Regions from separate parts of the Lysinibacillus sp. UBA5994 genome, predicted to be linked through region 2. Evidence: riboswitches for the same ligand, from Rfam matches in the RefSeq annotation. Region 2 holds a riboswitch; the other holds the start of a gene.

Region 1 (5,855 bases), on a different contig from region 2:
AGATCCAGCGCTTTGTTTCGTCTTCTAAAAATGTTTCATAGGCTTCATTCGATAATTGTTTCTTTCGCCACGCATTACGATTTCTTTTCACTTCATCTGATTGCGGGAAGCTACCGATTGTAGTTGTTGGAAACAGCGGTAATCCTAAGGCTTGTTGTTGGATCGTTTGTCGCTTCGTAAAATTACTGTGTCGTTCAAAATCTTGCTTTGTCACAGTTTGAACGGCTTGATGAATTAACTTATTTTGGCGGATTGGATGATTTTTTAGAGCCTCAATCGCCTTCATACTTTCTGAAAAATTATGTTGTAAGGAACCATCTTTATCTCGTCTATATTTAGTCAGCCCCGTGATTTCTACGATTTTCTCATCTGCGAAGGCCAGAGACTGCTTTAAAACAGGGTCAAGTTCATTTTCCAGAGAGGTTGTGATTGGAACGTGCTGTAGGTTACTTGATGGTTGAATCCATAGTTCAACAGCATGACTTAGCTGTTCAATGGCTTGAATTGTCGCATTGACCTCCGCCAGGTTTGAACGCCAAATATCACGGCCATTCACTACCCCTATTCCTAATACTTTATCCTGCGGGAAACCAAATTGACGAAGTGACGCCATATTTCCTTTATAGCCATGAACAAAGTCCAAACCGAATCCTTGAACAGGCAATGTACTTAATGCTTCATAGGCACTTAAAGCTTCGAAATAAGTCTGTAGCATTATTTTAGCCTCAGGAACGGCAGTGGCTAACTGGTCATACATTTCTTTCACCAGCTTTATCTCTGCTGGATCAAGTGTTAAGACGAGGGATGGCTCTTCTAGCTGAATCCAAGTGGCACCTGCATCCACTAATTCTTTTAATACCTGCGTATAGAGTGGTAATAAAGCTAATAAGTACTCAACCTGTGTTAATTTGTTGTAGCCTTTCGTTAACTTATAAAATGTATAGGGACCAATTAGTGTCGGCTTCGCAATGATACCGAAAGTTTCCTTCGCCTCTAAAAAGTCGGCTAACACTTTATTTTCTGTTAGTTGTAAGGCTTGTCCCTCATACTCTGGAACAATGTAGTGATAATTTGTATTAAACCATTTCGTCATTTCACTAGCTACGGCTGTTTTGTCTCCTCTTGCTACACTGAAGTAGGTATGAAAATCGACTTTACCACCTTGCCAGTTAAAGCGCTTTGGAACTAAACCAAACATCAAAGCTGTATCTAACATTCTATCGTAAAACGTAAAGTCGCCAACTGTCACCATATCGATTCCAAGTTGCAGCTGCTTGTTTATTCTTGATAAACGGATTTTCTTTAATTTTTCCTCAAAGTCCTCCTCAGAAAGTTCATTACGCCAAAATGCTTCTAGTGCTTTTTTCCATTCGCGTTCCTCCCCTATATAGGGATAACCGATCAATGTACTTGTATAGTTCATGTTTTTAAGCTCCTTTTTTAGAAAAAATAAAAAGCCATTCTCCTATTAGGAAAATGGCTGCATGTTAAAATTAATAATGCTAAAACAATACGAAAAAGTATCTACTTTCGCATAAACGTTATCGCACAGTGCCTATTTGGTCACTTTTCACCACCTATTTCCACGTAGGTATTTGGTGTGTACTAGAAATTGGCAGGTCTCCTGGCTTTCCATCAACACGCCTCACAGCCTTCCCAGTTTCCCCAGTGGCATTTGTGATTTGCTCCGAATTACAGTTGCGGGACAGCGTCGGATTTGCACCGACTTCCCTTTTAAGCCAAACATTCATTTGGCACCAAGTCTTACACAATATTCAATTATGCTCCTACTATAGCACATATTTCAGAATAGTAGAAATTATTTTTCAACTATTATATAAATTATTTCTATAAATATTATAGGAATTATTGTATAGTACTAAATGAAAATAAGGTTACATTGTATTCTGTAAAAAAATTTGTTACTATAAAAAGACAATTATGAGAGGACTGATGAATGGACAATGAAGAACTAAACTATATTTTTATTTGAATTGAATGATTTCAAACACAAAATATAGGGTTAGTCTATCCATTTTTAACTATCAGTTTGCATTTTATTTGTCATGACACAAATGGCAAATCGCATTAATTCAGAGAAAGACTAATCCTTCCAATGCACAATTGGAGGGATTTTTTCTTGCTTTCATAGTTGATTTTGTACCTTTCATTTACCCATAAAGGAGAGGAAAAAATATGAGCGATTCAGAAACTATTGTAACGCATGTAACACTCCGTATAAGTCGTTAATATCCATCTGCTTATACGGAGAAATCAACCATAGATGGATAGACCGACTTTGTATGAAAAGTAAACTGTTGCAATACAAAGGAGGAATTATCATGTCCATGATACAAGTACAAAACCTAACTTTTTCTTATCCAAGCAGCTTTGACAATATTTTTGAGAATGTCAACTTTCAAATCGATACGGATTGGAAACTTGGATTTATCGGTAGAAACGGACGAGGTAAAACAACATTCTTTCAGTTGTTATTAGGAAATTATGAGTATAGCGGAAAAATCATCTCTTCTGTAGACTTCACTTATTTCCCCTATCCAGTTTCTGATCCAAATAAATATACCCATGAAATATTTGAGGAAATTTGTCCTCAGGCAGAAGATTGGGAGTGTCTACGTGAAATAGCTTACCTACATGTAGATGCGGAGGTCATGTATCGTCCTTTTAAAACATTATCCAATGGCGAACAAACAAAGGTGCTGCTTGCTGCGTTGTTTTTGACAGAGGGTCAATTTTTATTAATTGATGAACCAACCAATCACCTAGACACGGATGCACGAAAGACGGTTTCCGATTATCTTCGCAGGAAAAAAGGATTTATTTTAATTTCACATGACAGAAGCTTTTTAGATGGCTGTGTTGACCATATCCTATCGATTAATAGAGCCAATATTGACGTTCAAAGTGGAAACTATTCTTCTTGGAAGTTAAATTTTGATCGTCAGCAGGAACACGAAGAAGTAACCAATCAACGACTGCAAAAAGATATCGACCGGTTAAAACAATCTTCAAAGCGTTCGTCAGGTTGGTCTAATCAAGTGGAAGCCTCCAAAAACGGCACAACCAATTCAGGTTCCAAACTGGACAAAGGCTTTGTTGGACATAAAGCAGCCAAGATGATGAAACGAGCGAAGAACCTGGAATCCAGACAACAAAGAGCTATTGAGGAAAAATCAAAACTGCTAAAAAATGTTGAAAAAACCGAGTCATTGAAAGTAGAGCCATTGGCATATCCATCAAAAGAAATGGTTGTTGTCACGGATGTATCGATTCGGTACGATGACCATATCGTGAATAAGCCTATTAGCTTCAAAGTGGCACAAGGGGATCGAGTTGTTTTAGATGGCAAAAATGGAAGCGGAAAAAGTAGTATGTTAAAACTTATTCTAGGTAATCCCATCCAACATACAGGCTCCATAAAGTTAGCTTCAGGTCTAGTCATTTCCTATGTTCAGCAGGATACATCCCATTTAAAGGGATTGCTATCGGAATTTATTGAAGAGCATGGTATTGATGAGACGTTATTTAAATCAATCCTGCGCAAGATGGATTTTGAGCGTATTCAATTTGAGAAGGATATCTCTCATTATTCTGGTGGGCAAAAGAAAAAGCTGCTGATTGCTAAAAGCTTGTGTGAGAAGGCTCATTTATATATTTGGGATGAACCACTCAATTTTATTGATATCTATTCACGCATGCAGATTGAAGAGCTCATAAAAAGCTCTCATCTCACAATGGTGATTGTTGAGCATGATCAGGCATTTCAACAAACTGTAGCAACGAAAACGATAGCGATGTCATAAAGAGAAGAATCCATTTATGGATTCTTCCTTTTTAATGATATTGAAACCAATGAACCCATTTAGAATTTGTCTCTTTTACGATATATAGCTCACCTAGTGATGCACTTTGCGCTGGCAGTAATCTTGGAAACCTTAATCGAACAAACCAGGAGTGATTAGCCACATTTTCTCCACAGAAGTTCACCGCCATTTTATAGTAATTCTCCTCCATGCCAGTTAATATGGGCATGGGCTTTATCACCTCAATTTGCCACTCCTGATAATCAGGGCTTGAGCCATATACTTTTGGAATGATGTCAGCTAATGCTTGACTAAGCTCGTCTTTGTCTTTCTCCGTTGTTTTCATCAATACATCTGGATTTGGACATTTTAAGCCTTCAGGTTCTGATCCCGAAGTAGCTGTTGGAAATAACAAAAGCATACATAAAAAGGGCATTATTATTTTTTCCATTGTTCAACTCCCTTTCTTTAAAAATGCTCGATAATTTACTGTGATTGGTGCACTCTATAAAGTATCATCCTGCAGAAAGGTCACTATTCCATGAAAAAATTTGCTTATGTTTTAATGGCTATCTTCACTATGTTCATTCTGCCATGTAAGATTTATGCGCAAAGTAAACAAGCTGATGATCAACTAATCAGGGACACATTCATTACAATCCTTAATCCATTTATTGAAAAGGAAATTGATCATTACTACGGCTATCCTAAGCAGTATGGATTGTATGATGTGAAAATTTTAAAAATTGTCAAAGAAAGTTAGTTTAGCTTTAAAGTTAGCGTGGAAGTTACGACCTTTGAGCATGCACATTCCCCACCCTACAGTAAGGAAATCATTACGTTTGAAGTCAGTCCAACTGGTGTCAGTACACTTCGCTATATACATGAGGCAGATGATGTAGAAAAAGCAATAAACGCATTCTATAGGGCAACACTGTTAGATATACAGCAGAGTTTTAAGCTATACTTAGCATCGTATACTTCCTACCGATACGATCAATTGCAATATCAAGCTGAAATTAATAATGATATGAAATCCCTTGCTATGATTGCAGAGGAAATAGTGACCCATATTTTATTTCCTGAGCGAAAGATTCCCTACAAAAATGTCATAGACCCTGTCACTTTTATCAAGGGTAATATAGGTTATATGCTCTTTAAAAGGGCGGATGGTACAAATGTAAGCTATCAGCTGCAAAAGAAAGACGGCACATGGATCGTAACAGATAAAACAAGTAAGCCAGGTAGGAAAATGGAGGATCTGTTACCGTGGTATATATAGAAAAATGAAGCCAACTGATTCCATCAGTTAGGCTTCATTCTTTAAGAGCGTTTGCATCATACTTTTATAATTCCCATGTGAAAATTTTCATGGTTCATATGAAAGACAACCATATCGCCTAATGTTTTCATACCTAAAAAAGGTTCTTTAAGCGGTTCATGTAGATGTCCTGCACAAGCTTGTTCAATAAGAATTGGTTGTTCCTCTAGGAGCATAATGATTTGATCCATTGTTGGCGGTTGCTCAGTCCAGTTATCTGGTTTACTGCCACTAGGAAACATTACATGATAGGATAGGGGCAAATGCCTTTCTTGTGTAACAGCTGGAAAAACGGAATGATCCCAACCAACTAATAGATGACCAGCATTCAAAACGAATATTGTTATGATGTCCAGCGGGTATCTGATCAGCAATATTCTCAGGGATCGTACGTAGAAATTCAACAGTCCAATTACGCCACATTTTCATTTGCATAAATAATTGCGCTTCGTTTATATACTAGCTCCCTTTCTACACGTTTTCAGTTATATTCAATACCATGGATTAAATTAATTTATAGTAAATTACGGTTGCTTCTAATTCTCCATCTGGTGAAATAGTATATTGCGGAATTTTCCCTACTTCTTGATAATCTAATGATTTATATAATTTATTAGAAGGATCCCCTTCTCTCGTATCTAAAACTAGCAAGGAGCGGTTTTCTTGTTTTGCTCGTTCCTCTGCTTGTTGCATCAGCGCTCGTCCAATAC
Region 2 (5,855 bases):
CAATGGCAATATGGGTAAACTGCTCCATATCAATAAATCCACCAGCATCCGATTTGTGTTTCATTTTCTCGATTTCTAGTGGCTTTAGTTCTTTATCCTTTTTCTTCTCATCCTCCGCTTTATCTAGGATGGTTTCATCTTTCCCTAGCACGACTGAAAAAGCAATTTTCTTGCCACATGGTGACCAGACAGGGGAGGTCGCTCCATTTTTACAATGTGTCACCTGTTTTGCCTCTCCACCTGCTTTCGAAAGAACATAAATTTGCGACTTACCTGTTCTCGTTGACAAAAATGCAATTTGACTGCCATCTGGTGACCAAACAGGGGAACTCGTTCTATCTTCACCAAATGTCCATTGCTGTGGTGTTTTGTCCTTCAAGTTTATGTAAAACAAATTCGATATATAGTCATTTTTCTTCTCGTCCATACGAGTCTCTACATAAACTACCTCTGTCCCATCTGGTGAAAGCTGTGGATCTGCTACTGATTTTAAGTGATAAAGATCTTCTGGTTGAATCCCTTGTTTCGATGTCATGTTCTTGCTCCTTTGTATTGTAATTTTCTGTGCCTTACTACAATACTTCGACACCCTAAGTAATATTCCTCTATTTAATTGAATTTTTTACTAGTTCCCAATATTCTGCTGACTTTGTTCTGCGATAAAATTTATAAAAGGGCTCATTTGGGCGAGCATGCTCCTTATAAAGGTTTATCAGGTGCAGTAAAAAATCTTCAATTTGTGTGACGTCTACCCTCTTAGCGAATAACGTGCCAGCCTGTGCCTTTGCTCCCATTGGTACTGCCCCTAAATAGACATCAAAGCTTTCTTGTTGGTAAACGAGTCCAATATCATCATAGACTGCATTGTAGCAAGCTGATGCACAGCCATTAATATTGACACGCACTCTTGCAGGTACCTTCATCCCCTCTATGGCATGATAGAGCTGTTCGGTTATCGGAGCAGCCTCCATTTTCTCCCCATCACAAAAATCGCAGGCCTTCATGGCTATGATTGAACCAGAGGGAGCAACATAAAGACCTGCTTCCTGTAAGGCTTGCACCGCTTCCGTGGCATCGCACGTTGGTATGGATACGAGTATACTATAGGAAGCAGAATATTTTATCGCCCCCTTTTCGCCAGCAATTTCGGCTATTTTTTGGAATTGTGCAGGAGTATAATGCTTATTAATAATGCCAGGGCTAACGGCTAGACGGGTAAACTCACCATGACGGTTCAGTGTTTCAAATGTTTGATCTGGTACATTTTTTTGAAATGCGTTCATTTTTATCGCTCCTTATAAAAAAGGAGCTAGCAAAAACGCTAGCTCGAATGGATTAAAAGTTTTCAGGATAGAAGCCCTTTGCTAAAATTTCAATGGCCTCTGCCGCACGAACCCCTTCAGACGCTGCTGAAAGTGGCAGGATGACAAAGCGCTCATTTTTGACCGCTTCCATCTCCTTTAAGGCTGGATCATTTTTTAAGAATTGGATCTTTTGGTCTGCCGTTGTTTCACCGTAATCAATCACGACAACTACCTCTGGGTTGCGGTCTACTGCATCTTCCTTCGACACAGTTGTCCAGCCTGATTCCACATCACCAAAGATATTTTGTCCACCCGCGATTGTCACAAGCTCATTCATAAAGTTTTGACCAGCTGTAAATACATCCTTTTCACCGCTATCAAACACAAGAACACGTAATTTTTCGCTATCTTTTGGTAATTTAGCTTGTACTGCCTCTACATCTTTCGTCATTTGCTCAATTAAAGCTTCGCCACGATCCTCAATACGGAAAATCTTCGCGATATTGCGAATATCAGTGAAAATATCCTCTATTGTTGGCTTTGTCATGTTGGAAGCCGTATGTAAATACGTATGGATGCCTAATTCTTCAAGCTCTTCTGGTGTGCCTACACCCTTTTCGCCAAAGCCACTTTTCCAGCCAGCATATAGGAAATCTGCCTCGGCATCGATGACTTGCTCCTTCGTTGGGTATTGATCGGAAAGAACAGGGACCTTATCGTATGCCTCTTGCAGTGGTTCATAGATTTTATCATCTAAGTAAGCTGTCCCTACCATAGAATCCTCTAAACCAAGTGCTAACATAATTTCTGTCACATGTTGATTTAAGCTAATCGCTTTTGTTGGTGCTTCCGTATATGTTTGAGTTGTGTCATTATTTTTAATGGTTACTTCTGCTGCCGCCTCAGATGGCTCAACCTTTTCACCTTGTGCAGCTGATTCCGTTTTGTCCTTTGCGTTACAAGCCCCTAAAACAGCGACCAAGGCAATGATCATCATCAGCCATATACTTTTCCATTTCTTCATGTCCTTTTCTCCTTTGCTGTTAAAATATAGAAAGAAATCAGAGACTTCTTTACTACTAAGGTAGTTGGAAGGGCATAAAAAAACCCTCTTGTCGCCAAGAGAGTAGCATAGTGAAATAACGGTATCATTATTACCTTCATCACTATCCCCATCCTCGTGGTTCTTAGTCAAAAAATACATACTGGCAGGTATCCTGGCTTAGGTTCATCATCTATACGCCTTCCCATAGTTTCACTACAGTGGCATGCTGTATAGACTCCCCATTTACAGTTGCGGGACAGCATCGGAATTGCACCGATTTCCCTTTTAAGCAAATGACAAATGCCATTTGCACCAATACGTTCTATAATGGTCAATACTATTGATAGACTAGCAGAAGAAAATTTATCGCGCAATCAGTAGTATGACACTAAAAGTATAATCATCATTATATTAGCACTATTTTGACATAAAGACGAACTATTTTACAAGAAATATAGAAGCTAGTATTCTGTTACAATAAAAAGATAGCATTCTATAGAAACGAGGATTTCTTATGTACAAAACAATAGGTGTACTTGCGCACGTGGATGCAGGAAAAACGACCTTCTCTGAGCAAGTGCTTTTTCATACAAATAGTATTCAAGCACGGGGGCGAGTTGATCATCAGGATACCTTTCTTGATCATCATGAGCTAGAGCGCAGACGAGGCATTACGATATTTGCCGAGCAAGGGCGCATGAATATTGGCGATGATACATACACATTGATTGATACGCCAGGGCATGTCGATTTCTCCCCTGAGATGGAGCGTGCTATTCGTGTGATGGATTATGCCATTATTATCATTAGCGCTGTCGAAGGGATACAGGGCCATACAGAAACAGTGTGGCAACTTTTACGTCAATACCATGTCCCTACCTTCTTCTTTATCAATAAAATGGATCGTGAGGGTGCCAATATGGAGGCTGTCATCAGACAGCTTCGCAAAGATTGCTCTCAGCATGTTTTGTTCATCGATGAGCCACTGCGAGCAGACTATGTATCAAATAATATTATGGAATGGCTGGCGGAGCGCGACGAAAAATTGCTTGATGCCTTTCTAAATGAGTCATTGGAGCATGAACAGTGTCTTGCTCAATTAAAGGAAATGATTAAAAATGAAGGTGCCTTCCCTTGCTTTGCTGGCTCGGCCTTAAAGGATGAGGGCATTCAGGAATTTCTTGACCAGCTCCCGCTGTTAACGGCTTCCCATTTTGACAAGGATGCCCCGTTTGAGGGCGAGGTTTTTAAGATTCGTCATGATGGGCACCAGCGTTTAACCTTTATGAAGGCAACCAAAGGCTCGTTGCATGTACGAGATGAATTTTCATTTGACGAAGTAACAGAAAAAGTGACCGAAATTCGCCTTTATAACGGCAGTCGCTTTGAGACCGTTCAACAGGTAGAGGCAGGAGAAATTTTCGCTGTCAAAGGACTGAGCCAGGCAAACATTGGGGATCGAATCGGTACAACGATGCTATCACAGCCCTATGAGCTTGTCCCAACCTTACAGGCAAAGGTTCAATATGAGGGTGATCAGCATATCAAGGAAGTGCTACAGATTTTCCGTTTACTCGAAGCAGAAGAGCCGTCCTTGCGTGTGGTCTGGCAGGAAAAATTTCAGGAAATCCATGTGCATATTATGGGTGCCATTCAATTGGAGGTCCTGACAGAGGTATTAATGACGCGTTTTTCATTAGCTGTCTCCTTTGGTGAGCCGCAAATTTTATACATGGAAACCATTGCGACGACCGTAACGGGCTATGGTCATTTCGAGCCCCTCAAGCATTATGCAGAAGTTCATTTATTAATGGAGCCAAATCCACGTGGAACAGGTAATACCTTCACCAATGCCTGTCATGCCGATCATTTATCTGTAGGCAATCAGCGCCTTGTTGAAAAGCATCTGTTTGAGCGTGACCATCATGGGCTACTGACAGGCTTCCCTGTAACAGATATTCATTTTACACTTCTAACAGGTCGCGGGCACAATGAACATACATCGGGGGGAGATTTCCGTGAAGCCAGTTTCCGTGCCCTGCGTCAGGGGCTGGAGCAGGCACAAAATGTCCTACTTGAACCCTATTATCGCTTTAAAATGAAAGCTTCAAATGACTTTATCGGTCGTATGATGACTGATATTCAGCAAGCAGCTGGCACGTTCGATGACCCGATTTTATCCGAAACGGATGTTATCCTAACAGGTCGTGCACCTGTTGCCACTTTAATGAGCTACAGCACAACCTTTGCCGCCTATACAAATGGGAAAGGTGCACTCACACTCCAATTTGATGGCTATGATGTGTGCCATAATACAGAGGATGTGATTGCACAGATTGGCTATGATAAAAATGCCGACCCTGAGTATAGTTCCTCTAGTATTTTTTGTGCTAAGGGCAAAGGATATTCGGTTCCATGGCAAGAAGCACAGGCAGCCATGCATTGCCTGTAGGGTGGGCACTTCTGGTATTTCCTCGGCTTCCACGGGTATCCATCGCTCTAGCGCGGGTATTTCTTGCTTGGGCATCAATATATCTCTACCCTGCCATAAGATATTACAAGCCCTCCAAAAAATGGAGGGCTTGTTTTTATAGTGCACCGACAGCTTTCTTTGTTGGATTGTCCAACAAATATGCGGGTTCAACTATTACATAGTCATGCTTGTTCGTAAAATCAATTAGTACCTTACCAGGTTGACTTTTTAATAGTTGTAGATGATCAATTAATTGCAGTAAAAGCTCGTGACCGTTGCCACGTGGATGCCAGTTGAAATGATAATCATTTAACGCTTGCACCGCTTCAATAAATTGGGCATATTCCTGCTGCACAAATGCAATGAGTTTGTCATGATGAGATGCTAAATCATATAAATATGTTTCGTAAAAGCGCATGACAATCGAGCATAATAAGTCATTGACACGAGCAGCACTTAAAACAGGCTTTGGCTCCAATGATAGACGGTCGAGGTTGGGCTTTGCGCGTGTAGAATCAATGCGCGTAATTAAGTGATACGCTTCTCCGTTGACCTCATAGACAATCGGATTGGTCGGCATGTACATCATAAAACTATTCGTCTTTGTTTTTAGTTCATCTGCTATGGCTGCTTTCGCTAAAAGATGACCGTCCACATCCCCATTTTGTATCCAAATAATTTCTTTATTATATAAGATTTGCTCAAAGAAGCGATCATTGCGAATCAGCTTCGTTGCTAATAATTGATCGATCAGAGACTCGACCACCATTCTTGTTTTCGCTTTCTTGGCAACTTCTGTGCGTGGTTGCTTACAAATGTTCAGATCTTCATAAGGCGTTTCCAACATTGTCGTTACATGAATATTTGTCATACGTGCATCCCCTTTGCGTACATATTTTCAAAACAAAAAGGACTCCCTACTTTTGAGGAAATCCTTCATTTTATCTTCTTTCATCACACAATGCCAAACAAACCCTAAGTATGTGTGAACGAGTTCGATTATGAACCCTTTCATTTACTATGGGCGTTTGAC

The links. Region 2 has a riboswitch for cobalamin ahead of B3D98_RS04590 (ABC transporter substrate-binding protein). Riboswitches for the same ligand answer to the same signal wherever they lie in the genome.
Region 1: linked by a shared signal. The riboswitch ahead of metE (5-methyltetrahydropteroyltriglutamate--homocysteine S-methyltransferase) and the one ahead of B3D98_RS04590 (ABC transporter substrate-binding protein) in region 2 are both predicted to bind cobalamin.

Annotation. Positions count from the first base shown of each region.
Region 1 covers NZ_DJAU01000026.1:141,519-147,373, forward strand. Annotated here, with positions in the region: gene metE (5-methyltetrahydropteroyltriglutamate--homocysteine S-methyltransferase) at 1-1,423, opposite strand, end outside; cobalamin riboswitch at 1,598-1,777, opposite strand; gene B3D98_RS08835 (Lsa family ABC-F type ribosomal protection protein) at 2,343-3,824, shown strand; gene B3D98_RS08840 (hypothetical protein) at 3,856-4,275, opposite strand; partial or broken gene B3D98_RS08845 (DUF3888 domain-containing protein) at 4,405-5,106, shown strand; gene B3D98_RS08850 (DinB family protein) at 5,163-5,477, opposite strand; gene B3D98_RS08855 (GNAT family N-acetyltransferase) at 5,650-5,855, opposite strand, start outside.
Region 2 covers NZ_DJAU01000012.1:375,272-381,126, reverse strand. Annotated here, with positions in the region: gene B3D98_RS04600 (S9 family peptidase) at 1-535, opposite strand, end outside; gene B3D98_RS04595 (precorrin-3B methylase) at 606-1,283, opposite strand; gene B3D98_RS04590 (ABC transporter substrate-binding protein) at 1,336-2,328, opposite strand; cobalamin riboswitch at 2,495-2,681, opposite strand; gene B3D98_RS04585 (elongation factor G) at 2,864-4,801, shown strand; gene B3D98_RS04580 (hypothetical protein) at 4,938-5,693, opposite strand.